One region of the Spirillospora sp. NPDC047418 genome, then DNA from elsewhere that is predicted to be linked to it. Evidence: riboswitches for the same ligand, from Rfam matches in the RefSeq annotation. Region 1 holds a riboswitch; the other holds the start of a gene.

The links. A riboswitch is a leader RNA that binds a small molecule or an ion and turns the genes downstream of it on or off. The one in region 1 is predicted to bind glycine.
Region 2: it holds a riboswitch for glycine, as region 1 does, so the genes downstream of both, gcvP (aminomethyl-transferring glycine dehydrogenase) here and gcvT (glycine cleavage system aminomethyltransferase GcvT) in region 1, are expected to answer to the same signal.

What each region holds. Positions count from the first base shown of each region.
Region 1 covers NZ_JBEYTW010000031.1:54,328-64,436, reverse strand. The annotation lists gene ABZ806_RS20775 (nuclear transport factor 2 family protein) at 22-483, shown strand; gene ABZ806_RS20770 (MerR family transcriptional regulator) at 486-857, opposite strand; gene ABZ806_RS20765 (SDR family NAD(P)-dependent oxidoreductase) at 880-1,629, opposite strand; gene ABZ806_RS20760 (VOC family protein) at 1,702-2,139, opposite strand; gene ABZ806_RS20755 (DinB family protein) at 2,141-2,698, opposite strand; gene ABZ806_RS20750 (helix-turn-helix transcriptional regulator) at 2,752-3,720, shown strand; gene ABZ806_RS20745 (L-serine ammonia-lyase) at 3,734-5,104, opposite strand; gene glyA (serine hydroxymethyltransferase) at 5,161-6,417, opposite strand; gene gcvH (glycine cleavage system protein GcvH) at 6,414-6,803, opposite strand; gene gcvT (glycine cleavage system aminomethyltransferase GcvT) at 6,817-7,929, opposite strand; glycine riboswitch at 8,003-8,091, opposite strand; glycine riboswitch at 8,096-8,191, opposite strand; gene ABZ806_RS20725 (hypothetical protein) at 8,242-8,376, opposite strand; gene ABZ806_RS20720 (hypothetical protein) at 8,375-8,569, shown strand; gene ABZ806_RS20715 (3-oxoacyl-ACP reductase) at 8,690-9,454, opposite strand; gene ABZ806_RS20710 (aldehyde dehydrogenase family protein) at 9,464-10,109, opposite strand, start outside.
Region 2 covers NZ_JBEYTW010000028.1:40,297-50,405, reverse strand. The annotation lists gene ABZ806_RS19430 (alpha/beta hydrolase family protein) at 1-75, opposite strand, end outside; gene ABZ806_RS19425 (PPOX class F420-dependent oxidoreductase) at 127-552, shown strand; gene ABZ806_RS19420 (tetratricopeptide repeat protein) at 549-1,658, opposite strand; gene gcvP (aminomethyl-transferring glycine dehydrogenase) at 1,798-4,668, opposite strand; glycine riboswitch at 4,728-4,838, opposite strand; glycine riboswitch at 4,839-4,933, opposite strand; gene ABZ806_RS19410 (lysylphosphatidylglycerol synthase transmembrane domain-containing protein) at 5,230-7,707, shown strand; gene ABZ806_RS19405 (MerR family transcriptional regulator) at 7,711-8,307, opposite strand; gene ABZ806_RS19400 (bifunctional nuclease family protein) at 8,914-9,384, opposite strand; gene ftsR (transcriptional regulator FtsR) at 9,527-10,109, opposite strand, start outside.

The sequences.
Region 1 (10,109 bases):
TCTCAATATGAGGAGGCTGTGATGCCCGAGGACCGCCCGCCCTACCCGCCGTTCACCGAGGAGACCGCCCGGCAGAAGGTGCAGTCCGCCGAGGACGCCTGGAACACCCGCGACCCGCACAAGGTGGCGGGCGCCTACACGTCCGACTCCGTCTGGCGGAACCGCGACCGCTTCGTCACCGGACGGGACGAGATCCTCGCCTTCCTGACCGGGAAGTGGGAGAAGGAGCTCGACTACGCGCTGCGCAAGAGCCTGTGGGGCTTCCGCGAGAACCGGATCGCCGTCCGGTTCCAGTACGAGTGGCACGACGGCGGCGGCCAGTGGTGGCGCAGCTACGGCAACGAGCTGTGGGAGTTCGACGAGCACGGGCTGATGCGCCGCCGCGAGGCGAGCATCAACGACGTGCCCATCGAGGAGGCCGACCGGCGCATCCACGGCCCGCGCCCCGAGAGCGAGCGCGGGACCGACATCCCGCTCCGCTGAGGTCAGGCGACCGGACGGGCGATCCGTCCGGCCGCCTCGCGCAGGGCGGCGGCGAGCCGGTCGCGGGCCTCGGTCTGGGCGGCGATGCGCTCGTCCAGCACGGCGAGCCGGTCGAGCGCGATCCGGAGCTTCCCCTCGGCCGGCGGCGCGGCCGCCACATCGCCGTCCAGGCACGCCGAGAACGCCCGGACATCGTCGAGCGTGAGCCCCGCCGCGAGCAGGTACCGGATGTTCCCGACGCGCACGGCCGCGCCCTCGTCGTAGATCCGGTAGCCGTTGGCCGCCCGGCGGGACGTGAGCAGCCCCGCCTCCTCGTAGTGCCGCAGGGCGCGCGGCGTCGTCCCCGCGACCCGGGCCAGCTCACCGATGCGCATGCACACGATCTTCACATGCCGGTCAGGCGACGACGGCACCGCCGTCGACCGGGAACACCGCACCCGTTACGAACGACGCCTCCGGTGCGGCCAGCCGCGTGATCGCCCATGCCACCTCCTCGGGACGCCCGATCCGCCCGAGCGGCGTGTGCTCGATCTGCCACGCCCGGACGGCGGCGAGCTGATCGTCCGACAGTCCCTGGTGCCGCCCGATCGGGGTGCCGATCGCGCCGGGCGCCACCGCCACGACCCGGACGCCGCGCGGCGCGAGTTCCACCGCCCAGGTCCGGGTGAGCAGCTCCAGCGCCGCCTTCGTCGCCGCGTAGAACGCGTTGCCCGGCCACGCCCGCTGCCCGATGGACGTGCTGACGTTGACGATGACCGCGCCGTCGTCCAGCACGGGCAGCGCCGCCTGCGCGAGGAGGGCCGGCGCGACGAGGTTCGTCGCCAACTGCGCGTCCATGGCCTCGGGCGTCAGCGCGCCCAGCGCTCCGTTCCGCACGATCGCCGCGTTGTTGACCAGGACGTCGAGGCGCCCGTGGACGTCCATCACCTGCCGCACGATCTCCTCGGCCGCGCCCTCCCCGGTGATGTCGGCGGCCAGCGGGTGGACGAGGTCGTAGCCGCCGGCGGTCTCCGCGAGCGGCTCTGCCCGCCTGCCGACGGCGACGACCCGTGTCCCCTCGGCCGCGAACATCCGTGCGGTGGCACGTCCGATCCCCGTCCCCGCACCGGTGACGATGGCGACTCTCTGCTGTGCGCGCTTCTCCATGCGCCCACTCTCGAACCCTGCCGCCAGCGTCAAGGTCAACCCCGCCCCCTCGGCGCGGGCGCACCCGGACGGTCAGTCGAGACAGAACTCGTTGCCCTCGGGGTCGGCCATCACGATGTGGCCGGCGCCGAGCGGGGGCGAGGGCTCGTGCCGCCGGAGGCGGGCGGCGCCGTGCGAGACGAGGCGCTCGGCCTCCGCCTCCAGCGCCTTCATCCGGGCGTCGCCGTCCAGGCCGGGGGCGGCCCGCACGTCCAGGTGGACGCGGTTCTTGGCCTGCTTGCCCTCCGGCACCCGCTGGAAGAACAGCCGCGGCCCGGCGCCGTCGGGGTCGGTCACCGCCGAGGCGTCGTTGCGGTTCTCCGGCGGGACGCCCATCGCGTCCAGCGCCTCGTCCCAGGACGCGAAGGTCCCGGGCGGGTCCTGGAGCCGATAGCCGAGGGCCTCGGCCCAGAACGCGGCCAGCCCGGCGGGGTCGGCGCAGTCGAAGGTGATCTGGATTTCGCGGGCCATGTCAGCTCGCCTTCCTGTGCGGGTAGAGGTCACGGAGCAGGCACACCTCGGACAGGTGGTGGATCAGCTCCCGGTTGATGTGCAGGACGAGTCTCGCCATGGGATCGGCGGCGAACGGCCCTTCGGCCTCGCCGCACGGGCGGGAGAGACCGTCTTCGCCGAGCGACTCGACGCCGGCCAGCCACGCCGCGTACTCGGCGTCCAGCTGGGCCAGCGCGTCAGAAGCGGTCTCGGCGTACTCGAACGAGTCGTAGTCGACGGGCGCGCGGCCGAAGTGCGAGGCGTTGCGCATCGCGAGGACGCCGACGATGACGTGCCCGAGCCGCCACGCGATCGTCGTGAACGGCGGCGGGTCGGGCGGCGGGAACGCGAAGTCGATCGTCATCGCGCCCGATCCCGCCCGCACCGGCGCGGTGCCGGTGCCGCGCGGGCGCACGCTCCAGCAGCCGGGGACCGGCTCCCAGAAGTACTCGTCGTCGCCGAGCCCGTCGAGCCGGGCGCGGAGTTGGTGGTCCCAGTGCCAGCTGAGCTGGTCCCGGAGCAACGTGTTCCGATCCATGACGCGAGTCTTCCCCCGATTGCGGACAGGTACGTTCCGCGATCTGTGGAACGATGAACCGCGTGACCGCCGAGGGGACGACCGAGCGCGTGCTGCGGCTGCTGGCACTGCTGCAGCGCAGGTCGTCCTGGACCGCCGCCGAGATCGCCGAGCAGCTCCGGGTCACCGACCGCTCGGTGCGCCGCGACGTGGAGCGGCTCCGCGCGCTCGGCTACCCCGTCCACGCGACGGCGGGCGTCGGCGGCGGGTACCGGCTCGGCGCGGGCACCCGGCTGCCGCCCCTCCTGCTGGACGACGAGGAGGCGATCGCGACGGCGGTGTCCCTGCGGCTGGCGTCGGGCGGCACCGTCGCCGGGACGGGCGAGGCCGCGCTGCGGGCGCTCGCGAAGCTCGACCAGGTGATGCCGCCCCGGCTGCGCGCCGAGGTCCGGGCCGTGCGCGGCGCCACCGAGACCCTCGTCGGCCCCGGCGCCGAGGTCGACGCCGAGTTGCTGGTGACGCTCGCGCGGGCCTGCCGCGACGCTGTCCGGGTCCGGTTCCGGTATGCCGCCCGCGGCGGCGCGGAGCGGGAGCGCACGGTGGAGCCGGTGCGGATGGTCGCCACCGCCCGCCGCTGGTACCTGATGGCCTGGGACGTCGACCGCGGCGACTGGCGCACCTTCCGCCTCGACCGGATGCGCGACGCCGCGCCGACGACCTGGCATTTCCGGCCGAGGGAGCATCCGGACCCGGTCGCCTACGTCCAGCGCTCGGTGACCGAGGCGCCCTACCGCCACCTCGCCCGCGTCCGGCTCCACGCGACGTCCGACCAGGTGCGTGAGCTGATACCGCCCCAGGTGGGACGCGTCGAGGACGACCGCGACGGCTGGTGCCTGCTCACCGTCGGCGGCGACGACCTCGACTGGCTCGCCGTGCACATCGCCCGCCTCGGCTTTCCGGCGCAGATCCTGGAGCCGCCGGAACTGCGCGACGCCACCGCCCGCCTCGCCCGCCGCCTCGCGGACATGTCCGGGAACGGCTGACTGGGCGGGCCGATCAGCATTCGATGACGTTGACGGCGAGGCCGCCGCGCGAGGTCTCCTTGTACTTGTCGAGCATGTCGCGGCCGGTGTCGCGCATGGTCTTGATGGCCTTGTCGAGCGTGACGAAGTGGCGGCCGTCGCCGCGCAGCGAGATGCGGGCGGCGCTGATGGCCTTGATGGCGCCCACGGCGTTGCGCTCGATGCAGGGGACCTGGACCAGGCCGCCCACCGGGTCGCAGGTCAGGCCGAGGTTGTGCTCGATGCCGATCTCGGCGGCGTTCTCCACCTGCTCCGGGGTGCCGCCGAGGATCTCGGTGAGGCCGGCGGCGGCCATGGAGCAGGCGGAGCCGACCTCGCCCTGGCAGCCGACCTCGGCGCCGGAGATGGACGCGTTCTGCTTGAACAGGACGCCGATCGCGCCCGCTGTCAGCAGGAACCGGACGATGCCGTCGTCGTCGCTCGGCAGGAACCGGTCGTAGTAGTGCAGGACGGCCGGAATGATCCCGGCGGCGCCGTTGGTCGGGGCCGTGACGATGCGGCCGCCGGCGGCGTTCTCCTCGTTGACGGCGAGGGCGAAAAGGGTGACCCAGTCCATCGCGGAAAGGGGATCGGAGGCTTTCTCGGTGGAGAGCTGGCGGTGGAGCTGCGGTGCGCGGCGGCGCACCTTCAGGCCGCCGGGAAGGAGGCCCTCGCGGGCGCACCCCCGCGTCACGCAGGCCCGCATCACCTGCCACAGGTTCAGCAGCCCCTCGCGGATCTCCTCGGGAGACCGGCCGAACGCCCTTTCGTTCTCCAGCGTCAGCGCCGAAATGGACAGGCCCGTTTCGCGGCAGCGGTCAAGGAGGTCGGCGGCCGTGTCGAAGGGGTGGGGGAGGACGGTGTCGTCCGGCTTTATCCGGTCGGCGCCGGTGGCGTTCTCGTCCACGATGAAGCCGCCGCCGACCGAGTAGTAGACCTTCGAGCGCAGTTCCTCGCCGGAGTCGCCAAGGGCGGTGAAGCGCATTCCGTTGGGGTGGCCGGGGAGCGATTCCTTGCGCTCGAAATGGAGGTGCTCGTTGACCACGAAAGGGATGTCGTGGTCGCCGAAGAGCCGCAGCATTCCGCGTTCGCGGATCGCCGCCAGGCGCTCGTCCACCCGGTCGACGTCGACCAGTTCGGGCTTGTCGCCCTCCAGGCCGAGGATGACGGCCTTGTCGCTGCCGTGGCCCTTCCCGGTGAGGCCGAGCGAACCGTAGAGGACGACCTGGACGGACGCGGTCTTCTCCAGCAGGCCGTCGCGTTCCAGACCGCGGGCGAAACGGTGTGCCGCCGCCATCGGGCCACCGGTATGGGACGACGAAGGGCCGATCCCGATTTTGAACAGGTCGAAAACGCTGATGGCCATGAGCTACCTCGTTGTAGCTGCGCCCCCTCCCGGAAGGGGGAGGGGGCGCGTAGACGTCACAGGTTCGGATACAGGGGGTGCTTGTCGGCGAGGGCCTTCACCCGGGCGGCCAGGGCGTCGCGGTCGAAGGACGGCTGGAGGGCCAGCGCGATGACGTCGGCGACCTCGGCGAAGTCCGCGGCGGTGAAGCCGCGGGTGGCGAGCGCCGGGGTGCCGATCCGCAGGCCGGAGGTGACCATCGGCGGGCGCGGGTCGTTCGGCACCGCGTTGCGGTTCACCGTGATGCCGACGTCGTGCAGCCGGTCCTCGGCGTCGCGTCCGGTGAGCTCGGAGTCGACCAGGTCGACCAGGACGAGGTGGACGTCCGTCCCGCCGGTGAGGACCTTCACGCCGGCCTTGGCCGAGTCCTCGGCGAGGAGCCGCTCGGCGAGCAGCTTCGCGCCCTCCACGGTCCGCGCCTGCCGGTCGCGGAACTCCTCCGACGCGGCGATCTTCAGCGAGACGGCCTTGGCGGCGATCACATGCTCCAGCGGGCCGCCCTGCATGCCGGGGAACACCGCCGAGTTGATCTTCTTGCCGTACTCCTCGCGGGCGAGGATCAGCCCGCCGCGCGGGCCGCCGAGCGTCTTGTGCGTGGTCGTCGTGACGATGTCGGCGTACGGGACGGGCGACGGGTGCAGCCCCGCCGCGACCAGGCCCGCGAAGTGCGCCATGTCGACCATGAGCAGCGCCCCGACCGAGTCGGCGATCTCCCGGAACGCCGCGAAGTCGAGCTGCCGCGGGTACGCCGACCAGCCCGCCACGATCATCTTCGGACGGTGCTCCGCCGCGAGCGTGGCGACCTCGTCCATGTCGACCAGGCCGTCCTCCGCCCGGACGTGGTAGGGCACCACGTTCAGCGTCTTGCCGGAGTAGTTCAGCCGCATCCCGTGCGTGAGGTGGCCGCCGTGCGCGAGGTCGAGCCCGAGGATCGTGTCGCCGTGCTGCAGCAGCGCGAAGTACACCGCCGTGTTGGCCTGCGCGCCGCTGTGCGGCTGGACGTTGGCGTGCTCGGCGCCGAACAGCGACTTGGCCCGGTCGATGGCGAGCTGCTCGGTGACGTCGACGTACTCGCAGCCGCCGTAGTACCGCTTGCCCGGGTAGCCCTCGGCGTACTTGTTGGTCAGGACGGAGCCCTGCGCCTCCAGCACCGAGACCGGCGCGAAGTTCTCCGACGCGATCATCTCCAGCGTGGACTGCTGGCGGCGCAGCTCCGCGCCGACGGCCTCGGCGACCTCCGGGTCGGCTGCCGCGAGGGAGTCGTAGAGGCTCATGCTTCCTCGATCAGCTTCGCGTAGGCCGCCGAGTCGAGCAGGTCGCCCGGCTCGTCGGAGATCCGCACCTTGAAGAGCCAGCCTTCGCCGTACGGGTCGTCGTTGATGACCTTCGGCTCGTCCACCACGGAGCCGTTGATCGCGGTGATCTCGCCGCTGACCGGGGAGTACAGGTCGCTGACCGACTTGGTGGACTCGACCTCGCCGCACGGCTCGCCCGCCTCGACGGTGTCGCCCTCCGCCGGCTGCAGCTCGAGGTAGACGATCTCTCCGAGGGCGTCGGCGGCGTGCGCGGTGATGCCGACGGTGACGATGCCGTCCTCGCCGCCGAGGCCGGACACCCACTCGTGCTCTTCGCTGTAGCGGAGCTGCTCCGGAACGCTCACGATTCTCTCTCTTTCAGGAACGCGTATAGAACGGCAGGTCGACCACGTCCACCGGCTCGGGCCGGCCGCGGACGTCCACGGCCAGGCCCGTCGGCTCGACGCCGCTGTCGAGGTAGGCCAGGGCGATCGGCTTGCCCAGTGTGGGCGAAGGGGCGCCGCTCGTCACGACCCCGCACGGCGTGCCGCCGGACGTGACGACCTGGTACCCCTTCCGCGGCGCGCGACGCCCGCGCGCGACCAGTCCCACGAGCCTACGGCCAGGCGGGGTCTGCGCCTGCGCCGCCAGGGTGGTCTTGCCCACGAAATCGACCGCCTTGTCCAGCTTCACGACCCGGCCGAGGCCCGCCTCGAACGGCGTCGTCTCGGCGGTCAGCTCGTTGCCGTACAGCGGCATGCCCGCTTCGAGGCGCAGCGAGTCGCGCGCCGCGAGCCCCGCCGGGACGACCCCGTCCACGGCGGCGAACGCCCGCCACACCGCGACGGCGTCGGACGCGTCCACGAACAGCTCGAAACCGTCCTCGCCCGTGTACCCGGTGCGGGCGATCAGCGCGTCGGCGCCCGCGACCCGTCCGGCGAGGATGGCGTAGTACTTGAGGTCGGCGACCGGCGCGTCGGTGAACCCTTCGAGGATCTCCTGGGCGCGCGGCCCCTGCAGGGCGATCAGCCCGTACGCGTCGGTGCGGTCGTCCACGGCGGCCTCGTAGCCGGCGGCCCGCTCGACCAGCGCGTCTCGGACGACGTCGGTGTTCGAGGCGTTCGCCACGACCATCCAGGTCTCGTCGGCGAGCCGGTAGACGATCAGGTCGTCGAGGACGCCGCCGTCGTGCGCGCAGATCATCGTGTAGCGGGCCTTGCCGATCGGCATCGGCGACAGGTTCCCGACCAGCGCGTAGTCGAGTGCGGCGCCCGCGCCCGGCCCGGACAGGAAGATCTCCCCCATGTGCGACAGGTCGAACAGCCCGGCGCCGGTGCGGACGGCCTGGTGCTCGGCGGTCTCGCTCTGGTAGCGCAGCGGCATCAGGTAGCCGGCGAAGTCGACCATGTTCGCGCCGAGGTCGCGGTGGACGTCGTGCAGCGGCGTGGTCTTCGGATCGGCGGACGAGTCGGCGGTCGGGTCGGCGGACATGGGTTCGGCTCCTTCGTCGCGGGCGCGCGTGGTCCATCGTCCCACTCGCGCACCGGGCGTTACGGTGCCTCCCCCTCTGTCATCTGCGCCTGAGAGCTTCGCCCGCCGCGCGGCGGCGGGTTTTCACCTTCGGCGGGGGACCGGGTCCCCGCTTTCCAGAGGTCGCCTTGCCCGTGCGGTCCGTGGGCCTGAGAGGTTCCGGGGAGGATTTGCTCCTTCGGCGTCCCACACCGGCTGCATGGGACTCTCCCGCACGGGATCATCGGCTGGCCGCCAATCTAGCAGCGGCCCCGCCCCGCGACCACCCGCCGATCAGCCCGCCGGCGGCGGCGACGCCGACATCGACTTCACGCACGTCCGCAGGGCCGCCTTGATCTTTTCGAGGTCCTTCTTGTCGGGCGTGGTCGACGGGTTCGGGCTCGGCAGTTCGACACCCTGCCTGGTCATGCAGTTGTTGAACTTCTCGGTGGCCCTCGACACCTCGGGCGCCGGCGTGCCGGCCCGGCCGGGCGACGCGCCGGACGGCGCCGAAGCCGGTGCGGAGGCCGCCGGCGTGGGCGGCGGCGACGCGCCCGCGTCCCCGCCGTCGGAGCCGCCGCATCCGCTCAGCGCCAGTACGAGCACCAGCATGCCTACGTGACCGCGCTTCAAGGTGGACCTCCGGGCAGACGGGGTGAGATCAGCCCATGATGCGCGGGTGGGGCGTCGCCCGGCTATTCAGGCACGTGCCAATGACGCTCGCCCGATTTAGCAGCCCGCATCAAAGGGGGGTCACGTAGGCGCCCGAGATGCCGCCGTCCACGAGGAACTCCGAGGCCGTGATGAAGGACGCGTCGTCCGACGCCAGGAACGCGACGGCGGCGGCGATCTCCGACGCCTCCGCGAACCGTCCCGCCGGGATGTGGACGAGCCGCCGCGCCGCCCGCTCCGGGTCCTTCGCGAACAGTTCCTGGAGCAGCGGCGTGTTGACGGGCCCCGGGCACAGCGCGTTCACCCGGACGCCCTGCCGCGCGAACTGCACGCCCAGCTCCCGCGACATCGCCAGTACCCCGCCCTTGGACGCGGTGTAGGAGATCTGGGACGTCGCCGCGCCCATCACCGCCACGAACGACGCCGTGTTGATGATCGAGCCCTTCCCCTGCTCGACCATGTACGGGATGACGTACTTGCAGCACAGGTACACACTCGTCAGGTTGACGTCCTGGACCCGCTTCCACGCGTCCAGGCCGGTCTCCAGGATCGAGTCGTCGTCCGGTGGCGCGATGCCCGCGTTGTTGAACGCGACGTCGATGCGCCCGTACGTCTCGTGGACGGTCCGGAACAGCGCCTCGACCTCTTCCTCGCTCGTGACGTCCACCTTGGCGAACAGGCCGTCCAGGTCGTCGGCCGCGGTCTTGCCGGCGGTCTCGTCGACGTCCGCGACGACGACCCGGGCGCCCTCCTGCGCGAAGCGGCGCGCGGTGGCGAGGCCGATGCCGCTCGCACCGCCGGTCACGACGGCCACCCGGCCCTCCAGACGCTGCATCGATGTCACCTACTCCTCCGAAGTGGCGATGAAGACGTTCTTGGTCTCGGTGAACGCGCCGAGGGCGTCCGGGCCCAGCTCGCGGCCGAGGCCCGACTGCTTGAACCCGCCGAACGGCGTCCAGTACCGGACGGACGAGTGCGAGTTCACCGACAGGTTCCCGGCCTCGACGGCGCGGGCGGCGCGGAAGGCCCGCCCGACGTCCCGCGTCCAGATCGAGCCGGACAGCCCGTAGGGGGTGTCGTTGGCGAGGCGGAACGCGTCGGCCTCGTCCTCGAACGGGAGGACGGTGACGACGGGGCCGAACACCTCGTCCCGCCACGCGGGCAGTTCCGCGCACGACGGCCCGGCGAGCACGGTCGGCGCGAACCAGAACCCGGGCCCTTCCGGCGCCGGCCCGCGGAACGCCACGGGCGCGTCATCGGGGACGTACGAGGCGACCTTCTCCCGGTGCGCCGCGCTGATCAGCGGCCCGACCTCGGTCTTCGCGTCCCGCGGATCACCCACCACGACGCTCCGCACGGCCGGTTCGAGCAACTCCATGAACCGGTCGTACACCGGGCGCTGGACGAGGATCCGGGACCGCGAGCAGCAGTCCTGCCCGGCGTTGTCGAACACCGCGTAGGGCGCGGTCGCGGCGGCCTTCTCCAGGTCG
Region 2 (10,109 bases), on a different contig from region 1:
GACCAGCAGGAACGCCGGGCCGGCGGCCTCGTCCAGCCGCACCTCGGCGGGCCCGTGCGCCGTCACGACCTCCATGCGCCCCACCGTAGCGGCCCGTCCCGGTGATCTTTGCGGCAGACTGGCCGCATGGAGAAGATGACGGAGAGCGAATGGCGCGCGTTCGTCATGGCGGGCACCCGCACCGGCAAGGCCGCCGTCGTCCGCAAGGACGGCTCACCGCACGTCACGCCGATCTGGTTCGTCCTCGACGGCGGCGACCTGCTGTTCAACACCGGCCGCGACACGGTCAAGGGCCGCGCCCTGGCCCGCGACCCGCGCCTGTCGGTCTGCGTGGACGACCAGGCCCCGCCGTACTCCTTCGTGCAGATCCAGGCGGAGGCGACCCTCGTCGGCGACCTGGACGAGATGCGCCGCTGGGCGACCGCGATCGGCGGCCGCTACATGGGCGCCGGCCGGGCCGAGGAGTTCGGGGCGCGCAACGCCGTCCCCGCCGAGTACCTCGTCCGGGCCCGCATCACCGGGGTGATCGCGCAGCGCGCCCTCGCCGACTAGGCGTCCGGCCAGTCCGGGACGGGCGTGCCCATCGCCAGGCGGAACCGCTCGGCGAAGCTCTCGTGCAGCAGCGGGCCCCACAGGTAGCTGCTCGGCACCCGCACCGCACCGCCGAGCACCTCGTGGGCGTCGTCCGCGCGGCGCTCGGCGTACCGGACGGCGAGCAGCGCGTACATGTGGTCGAGGGCGCCGAACGCCTCGCCGGCGAGCGCGGGCAGCGTCCCCTCCGACACGGCCTGCTCGACGACCGGCTCCCACCACAGGTCGGCGGGCTCGCCGTCCTCCTCGCCGAAGTCGCGGCGGATCCTGGCCCGGACCTGCGGCGCGATGCCCGGGTCGGCCAGCCCGCGCCGCCACACCTCGCCCGCCTCGGGGCCGCGCCCGCGCAGCGGCAGCGTCCGCGCCAGCAGCTCGGTGGCCAGCGGCCCGGCCTCCGGATCGGACGGCTCGGCCGCCAGCGCCGCGCCGAACGCGCCGATGGCCTGGTCGAGGTAGGAGATGCCGAGCGCGACGGCGAGCCGCGCGTACGCGTGCGGCGCGGTCTCGCGGTCGATCAGCCGCAGCCCGGCGGCCAGCACCCGCTGGGCCCGGGCCGGGTCGCCGCGCTCCAGCAGCCGCTGCGCGAGGTCGTGCGCGGCCAGCGGCCCGTACTCGGCGTCGCCCGTCCCGATCGCCGCCTCCCAGTGCTCGCGCGCCGCGTCGAAGTCGCCGGCGTCGTCGGCGATGCGGGCCAGCGCCAGGCGGGCGGGCGGCAGGTAGGCGGCGTTGCCGAAGTCGACGACCGCGCCCCACGCGGACGCCGCCCGCTCGGGCTCCCCGGCCCGCTCGTGCGTGAGCGCCAGGTGGTAGGCGGCGCGCGGCCCGTACTCGGGGTCGCCGGTGGCGATCGCGACCCCGTCGGCCTCCCGGGCCCGGGCCACCTCCCCGGCGTCGTCGAGGACGACGGCGAGGCCGAGCGCCGCCCGCGCCCGGCAGGGCGTCTCGCCCATGGCCAGCACCTTCTCGAACAGCAGCGCCGCCCGCCCGGCCTCGCCGTTCTCGGCGAGGCCGCGGGCCTCCTCGCACATCTGCGCCGGGTCGGACGTCTCGTCCGGCAACTCGCTCATCGGCCTCTGCCCTCTGCGGCTTCTGGAAGTCCGCACCGAGACTAGCGACCCGCCCCCGCCGCGTCCCGCGACGACACCCCGAAACCCCCACCAAGATCACGAATCGGATCCCGGCGGGGGCGGGCGGCGGCGCGGACCGCTAGTCCTCGAAGGCCTCGGGGGGCGGGCAGGAGCAGACGAGGTTGCGGTCGCCGTAGGCCTGGTCGATGCGGCGGACCGGGGGCCAGTACTTGTCCTCGCGCAGGGACGGGACGGGGTAGGCGGCCTCGTCGCGGGTGTAGGCGTGCTTCCAGTCGTCGGAGATCAGGCAGGCGGCGGTGTGCGGGGCGTTCTTCAGCGGGTTGTCCTCGCGGTCGTAGCCGCCGTCGGCGACCCGGCGTATCTCCCGGCGGATCTCGATCATGGCGTCGCAGAAGCGGTCGAGCTCGGCGAGGTCCTCGGACTCGGTCGGCTCGATCATCAGGGTTCCGGCGACGGGGAAGGAGAGCGTCGGGGCGTGGAATCCGTAGTCGATGAGGCGCTTGGCGACGTCCTCGGCGGTGATCCCCGTCTCCTTGGTGATCTTGCGGAGGTCGGCGATGCACTCGTGCGCGACGAGGCCGTTCCGGCCGGTGTAGAGGATCGGGTAGTGCGGGGCGAGCCGGGCGGCGAGGTAGTTGGCGCCGATGATCGCGCCCTCGGTGGCGGCGCGCAGGCCGTCCGGGCCCATCATCGCGATGTAGGCCCAGGAGATCGGCAGGATGCCCGCCGACCCCCACGGTGCCGCGGAGATCGGACCGACCCCCGTCTCCGGGCCGGCCTCCCCGCGCAGCGGGTGGTTCGGCAGGAACGGGGCGAGGTGCTCGCGGACGCCGATCGGGCCGACCCCGGGGCCGCCGCCGCCGTGCGGGATGCAGAACGTCTTGTGCAGGTTGAGGTGCGAGACGTCCGAGCCGAACTCGCCGGGACGGGCCAGGCCGACGAGGGCGTTGAGGTTGGCGCCGTCCACGTACACCTGGCCGCCGGCCTCGTGCACGGCCGCGCACACGTCGGTGATCGTCTCCTCGAAGACGCCGTGCGTGGACGGGTACGTCACCATGATCGCGGCGAGCCGGCCGCGATGCCGGTCGATCTTGGCGTGCAGGTCGTCGAGCGCGACGTTGCCGCCCTCGTCGCACTTCACCACGACGACGCGCATCCCCGCCATGACGGCGCTGGCGGCGTTGGTGCCGTGCGCCGAGGAGGGGATCAGGCACACGTCGCGGTGCTCCTCGCCGCGGGACGCGTGGTAGCCGCGGATGGCCAGCAGCCCGGCCAGTTCGCCCTGGGAGCCCGCGTTCGGCTGGACGGAGACCTTCGCGTATCCGGTGATCTCGGCGAGCGCGCCCTCCAGCTCCCCGATCAGCTCGACGTAGCCGGCGGCCTGGTCGATCGGCGCGAACGGGTGGATGTCCGCGAACTCCGGCCAGGTGATCGGCTCCATCTCGGCGGTGGCGTTCAGCTTCATCGTGCAGGAGCCGAGCGGGATCATGGAGCGGTCGAGCGCGATGTCCCGGTCCTGGAGGCGGCGCAGGTAGCGCAGCATCGCGGTCTCGGACCGGTGCGCGTGGAAGACCGGGTGGGTCAGGTAGGGGCTCTCGCGGCGCAGCGCGTCCGGGATGGCCTCCGCGGCGTCGCCGGCGGGGGCGGCGCCGAACGCCGCCAGGACGGCGGTGACGTGCTCGGGCAGGGTGGTCTCGTCGCAGGCGATCCCGACCCGGTCGGGGCCGTCCGGGCGCAGGTTGATCCCGCGTTGGCGGGCGGCGGCGACGACCTCGGCGGCCCGGCCGGGCACGCGGGCGAGCACGGTGTCGAAGAACGCGCCGTGCACGACCTCCACGCCGCCGGCGCGCAGCCCGGCGGCGATCTCGGCGGCGCGGCGGTGCGTGCGCTGCGCGATCGCGGCCAGCCCCTCGGGGCCGTGGTAGACCGCGTACATGCCCGCCATCACGGCGAGGAGCACCTGGGCGGTGCAGATGTTGCTGGTGGCCTTCTCGCGGCGGATGTGCTGCTCGCGGGTCTGCAGCGCCAGCCGGTAGGCGGTCGCGCCGTCCGCGTCGACGGACACGCCGACGAGCCGCCCGGGAAGCTGCCGCTGGATGCCCTCGCCGACCGCCATGTAGCCGGCGTGCGGGCCGCCGAACCCGTAGGGGACGCCGAACCGCTGCGCGGACCCCACGGCGATGTCGGCGCCGGACTCCCCCGGCGGGCGCAGCAGCGTCAGCGCGAGCAGGTCCGCGGCCACGACCGCCCGGGCGCCGCGCTCGTGCGCCCGTGCGATGACCGGCGCCAGGTCGCGGACGGCCCCGGACGCGCCCGGGTACTGCAGCAGCACGCCGAAGAAGTCGCCGTCGGGCAGCCCGCCGGACAGGTCGGCGGTCACCACCTCGATGCCGAGCGGGACCGCGCGGGTCCGGACGACCTCGATCGTCTGCGGCAGCGTGTCGGCGTCGACGAGGAACGTCCCCGGCTCCCGGCGCCCGGACACCCGGTGCGCGAGGGCCATCGCCTCGGCGGCGGCGGTCGCCTCGTCCAGCATGGACGCGTTCGCGACGGGCAGCCCGGTCAGGTCGGCGACCGCCGTCTGGAAGTTCAGCAGCGCCTCGAGCCGGCCCTGGGAGATCTCCGGCTGGTAGGGGGTGTAGGCGGTGTACCAGCCGGGGTTCTCCAGGACGTTCCGCTTGATCACGCCGGGGGTGGTCGTCCCGTGGTAGCCGAGCCCGATCATGGACGTCAGCACGGTGTTGCGGGACGCCAGCTCGCGGAGCCGGTCCAGCGCGGCGGGCTCGCTCAGCGCGTACGGCAGGGCCAGGGGGGCGGCGGTGCGGATCGCGGCGGGGACGGCGGCGTCGATCAGCGCCTCGGCGCCGGAGTAGCCGATGGCGGCCAGCATCCGGGCCTGCTCGTCCGGGCCGGGGCCGATGTGCCGGTCGGCGAACGCCGAACGCGGATGCTGCGGCGCGGCCACGGGGGCGAAGAACTGGGCGGTCATGGAGGGCCTCCTGGCTGCTGCGGTCGCTCAGGTCGGCCGCCGGCGCGGGCCGGCGGCAGGTCTCCCCCTCTGTCATCGGCACCTGAGAGCTTCACCCGCGCGGCGGGGTTTCCCCTTCGGTGAGCCGCCTTCCCCGGCAGCGGGGATCGACGCCTGCTTTCCAGAGGTGCCTCGCCCGAGCGGTCCTTTTGCCTGAGAGGTTCCGGGGAGGTTGCCCCTTCGGCGCCCCACGCTGGCCGCGTGGGGTCTCTCCCGCACAGGGTCGACGGCATGTCCTAGCGAAACCCTACCCAAAGACCGATCCCGGCCGTCGTCCCGCCCCGGCCCGGCCGGAGCCCCTCCCGCCGCCCGGACACGGGGCCGGCCGCGCCGCCCCCGGGTCGTACCGGCCGGTACGATGTGCTCACTCACCTGGGACAAGACGGACCTCGGGCCACGGGGGCGGAGATGGGGCTGCGGGGTGCACGCGCGACCGGCCGGACGCCGGCCCGGCACTCGACGGCGCGCCGCCGGTTCTGGGACGCTGATCACGATGACGGACGGTCGGGGCGGCGGTACGGCGTGACACAGACCCGCGACGGCACGGTGCGCCCGCGGCACGGCGCGACCGCCGGCGTGCCCGTCGACGAGCCCGCCCAGCCGGACCGGATCCGGCGGCCGGGCGACGCGATCAGGTTCGCCGGCTCGGTGGTGGGGCTGGCCGCGGTGATGCTGCTGGTGTCGATCGCGCAGCAGACCACGCACGGCCTGCAGACCGACATCGCGCAGGGCACCGCGCACGCGCCGCGGCTGCTGCTGACGCTGGCGACGCTGGTGTCCAGCTTCGGGGTGCTGGCCGCGCCGATCGCGTTCGCGGTCGAGCGGCTGTTCCACAAGGACGGGACGCGGGTCGCGATCGCGCTGCTGGCCGCCGTGATCGCGTTCGGCCTCACGGTGGGGCTGGACGACCTGGTGGTGCGGGCGGCGCCCGGCGGCGTGCTCGACTCGCTGATCTGGGGCGGCACCGAGACCGCGCCCGTGCACACCGACATCGCGCCGGTGATCGCGTTCGTCAGCGCGGTCGGGATGGCCGGCCGCACCCGCTGGCAGGCCGCGACCTGGACCATGATCGGGCTGGCGGCGCTGACCGGGCTCACCGCCTCCTACGCCTCCGTCGCCGCGCTCGCGGCCACCTACCTGCTCGGCCGCGCCATCGGCCACGGCACCCTGTACGCCGTCGGCACCCCGAACCCGCGGCCGCCGGGGGCGGCGGTCGTCGCGTCGCTGGAGCGGCTCGGGCTGCGGCCCAAGCGGGGCGCGCGGCTGGACGAGCCGTCCGACGACACCGAGGACGGCCGCCGCTACGGCGTCGTCCTGGCCCCGGGCACCGGCGCCGGGTACGGTGCCCGCCCGCCCGCCGGCCGCGGCGTCCACGGCGACTGGGACCTCGAGGTCCGCGTCCTGGACCGCGACCAGCAGACCGCCGGGCTGCTGTACCGGATCTGGCGGATGCTGCGGCTGCGCGGCGCCACGACCGGGCGGACGCTGCGGTCGCTGCGCCGGTCGCTGGAGCAGGAGTCGCTGATGGCGTACGCGGTGGACGCGGCGGGCGTCCGCACCCCGCGGCTCACCGGCACCTGCGAGGTCGGCACGGAGGCGGCGCTGCTGGCCTACGAGCACGTGCCGGGGCGGCGGCTCGGCGACGTCCCGGCCGAGGAGATCACCGACGATCTGCTGACCGACGTGTGGCGGCAGTTCCGGTCGCTGCAGGCGGGCCGGCTCGCGCACCGGCGGCTGGAGGGCGGCGCGCTGCTGATCGGCGCGGACGGCCTCGCCTACGTCACCGACCTGCGCGCCGGGGAGACGGCGGCGGGCGATCTCGCGCTGCGGCTCGACCTGGCGCAGCTGCTCACCACGCTGGCGCTGCGGACCGGCCCGGAGCGGGCGGTGCGGACCGCCGCGGCGGTGCTGGGCGAGGAGGCCCTGGGCGGCGCGGTGCCGCTGCTGCAGCGGGTCGCGCTGTCCCGGGCGACGAGGCAGGCGCTGCGCCGCGACCGGGAGCTGCTGACCCGGATCCGCGAGCAGATCGTCCGGCTGAAGCCGGAGGTGGAGGCGGCGCCGGCCCGGCTGGAGCGGTTCCGCCCCCGGACGATCGTCAGCGTGGTGGCCCTGTCGTTCGCCGCCTACATCGTCATCCCGCAGGTGACCAGCCTGGACGTCGGCTATCTGGCCGCCACGGCGAGCTGGCACTGGGTCGTCGCGGCCCTCGGCGCGGCCGCGCTGAGCTATGTCGCGGCGGCGCTCATGCTGATGGGCTTCGTCCCCGAGCGCCTGCCGCTGGGCCGGACGGTCCTGGTGCAGGTCGCCGCGTCGTTCGTGAAGCTCGTCGCCCCCGCCGCCGTGGGCGGCGTGGCCGTCAACACCCGCTACCTGCAGCGCTCGGGGGTGCGCCCCGCCCTCGCCGTGGCGAGCGTCGGCGCGTCCCAGCTGGTCGGGATGGTCACGCACATCCTGCTGCTGGTCCTGTTCGGGTTCCTCACCGGCTCCAGCACGCGGGCCACGCAGGACCTGGCCCCGTCCCGCACGATCGTGATCGCGGTCCTGGTGCTCGGCCTCGTGGCCGGCCTCGCCCTGACGATCCCCCGCGTCCGCCGCGTCGTCGCCGCGCGGCTGAAGAGCATGTTCTCCGGCGTGGTGCCCCGCCTGGTGGACGTCCTGCAGTCGCCGCGGAAGCTGTTCACCGGCATGGGCGGCACGCTGCTGCTCACCCTCGCCTTCGTGCTGTGCCTGGACGCCTCGATCCGCTCGTTCGGCGGTTCGCTGCCGTGGACGACCGTGGTCCTGGTCTTCCTCACCGCGAACGCGGTGGGTTCCGCCGCGCCGACGCCGGGCGGTCTCGGGGCCGTCGAGGGCGCCCTCACCCTGGCGTTGACGATCTCGGGCCTGTCCGCGGAGACCGCGACATCGGCGGTCCTGCTCTACCGGCTCTTCACCCTGTGGCTGCCGGTGCTGCCCGGCTGGGGGGCGTTCGCCTACCTGCAGCGCAAGGAGTCGCTGTGACCGTCAGCCGGTGCGGCGCGCGCGCCGCCGGTCGGCGAGTTCATCGTGGGGGTGTTCGGGAGGGTCCGCGGCGGCCCGCTCACCGGGCAGCTCCGCGAGACTGCCCTCCACCTCCTGCCAGACCCGGCCGAGCGCTATGCCGAACACGCCCTGCCCGCCCTGCAGCAGATCGACGACCTCGTCCGCCGACGTGCACTCGTAGACGCTGACACCGTCGCTCATCAACGTGATCTGCGCCAGATCCCGCACGCCGCGGTCGCGCAGATGCATCACGGCCGTCCGGATCTGCTGCAGCGACACTCCCGTGTCCAGCAGCCGCTTCACGACCTTGAGCACCAGGATGTCGCGGAAACTGTACAGGCGCTGGCTGCCCGACCCCTGCGCCGCGCGGACGCTGGGCTCCACCAGCTTCGTCCGCGCCCAGTAGTCGAGCTGCCGGTAGGTGATCCCCGCCGCGGCGCACGCCGTCGGGCCGCGGTAGCCGACATCCTCCGGCGGCACCGACACCTGCGTGTCGAAGAGCAGACCCTGCTCTCCGGCACGGCGGGACGCCATGTGCCTGTCGGGGGTCGCCTTGCCCTCGCCGCTGCTCACCGCCACGCGGACCTCCGGCTTCTATCATCCCGTGGCGCTTCGTCAAGGGGGTTTGACGAATTACACCACGGGTGTTCCACCAGCACGGTAGGTGCCGGTCAGGGTGTGGTCAACGTTCACCGTCGGCGCGTCGCATGCCCGGATGAACCGGCTTCACGTGGGCAAACTGCGCACCTCCGCCACCTACGCACTCCTACCCCGATGCGCCGCCGCCAAAAACCACCAGGTCCAGGACGATGCGCGCATTTATTACACCCCTCCCCCAATACCACCCCCCACCCAAGCCCACACCGCCCAAGCCACGAACCTGTAGCCGACCCGAAACTCAAAACACCCCACCCCCAAGCCCCAAACACGCAACCACCCCGAACACGCGCGTCAGCCCAAGCCGAGAGAAGACGCGGGGTCGAAGCCCACGCACCGGGGGGTTCCAGGAAGTCGCCCCCTCGGTCAACACGATCGCGAGGGTCGACCACACCGCCCCCGCCCGAGCCGTGCGGGGGGCGGAGCCCCCGCGTCGGGGGTTCCAGGGGGTCGCCCCCCTGGGCCAGCACTGGGCGCGCGAGAGCGGGGAAGCAGCTTGCTGCGACCATACTGCTCCCGAGCAGCGGCCTATCCGGCGCGGCCGAAGTCCTCTGGGGAGATCGTGTCGAGGAATTCGCGGAACTTCTCGACCTCGTCCTCCTGCTCGTCGGGGATGGCGACGCCGGCCTCTTCGAGGACGTCCTCGCTGGCGAAGATCGTGGCGCCGGTGCGCAGTGCCAGGGCGATGGAGTCGGAGGGGCGGGCGCTCACCTCGACGCCGTTGGAGAAGATCAGGTCGGCGAAGAAGATGCCCTCGCGCAGGGCGGTGATGTTCACGGTGCGGAGCTGGACGCCGAGGGCGTCCAGGACGTCGCGGAACAGGTCGTGGGTGAGCGGCCGGGCGGGCAGCACGCCCTGCTGCGCGAAGGCGATCGCGGTCGCTTCGACCGCCCCGATCCAGATGGGCAGGTAGCGGTCGCCCTCCGTCTCCTTCAACAGGACGATCGGCTGATTGGAGGGCATCTCGACCCGGACGCCGACGACCTCCATCTGCTTCACAGCGGCTCCCTGCCGGTTCTCGGTGTCTCGATCACCATTCGCAGCGGATCGACTCCTGACCGAACCATGTAGCCAACGTACACCCCGGGTCGGACAGCTCGTCGCGCCGCCGGCGGGGGATTATCCTGCGCGGCGGCCATGATCAGTGGTCGAGGCTTTCGTGGAGCCCCGCGCTGACCAGGGCGGAGTGCAGCGCGACCGACAGCGCGGCGATCTCCCGGGCGGTCTCGGCGGCCTCCTCGTGGGCGCCGCGGCTGCGGCGGCGCAGCTGCGGGGCGACCATCTGCTCGATCAGGCCGACCTGCCGGTCGGCGGCGGCCTTGACGGCGCGCAGGTGCCGGACCTCGAAGCCGAACTCGTCGAGCGCGGCGGCGATCCGGCAGATGCCGAGCGCCTCGCCCTCGTAGTGGGCGGCGGTGCGGTGGACGAGGCCGTACTCCTCCAGGCGGGCGAGCAGCGCCTCGTCGATCCCGGCGCCGTCCAGGAGCTGGCGGCGGGTGAGCCGGACGGCCGGGTCCGGGGCGGTGGTGTCGGCGGCCACGAGGGTGCGGGGGCGGCGCCGGGCCGGCTCGCCGCCGCCGCCGAGCGGCGGGACGCTCTCGCCGCGGTCGCGGGCCTCCAGGTGCTGCCGGATCACGCGCAGCGGCATGTAGTGGTCGCGCTGCGCGGTGAGGACGAGCCGGAGCCGCTCCACGTCGGCCGGGCCGAACTTGCGGTAGCCGGAG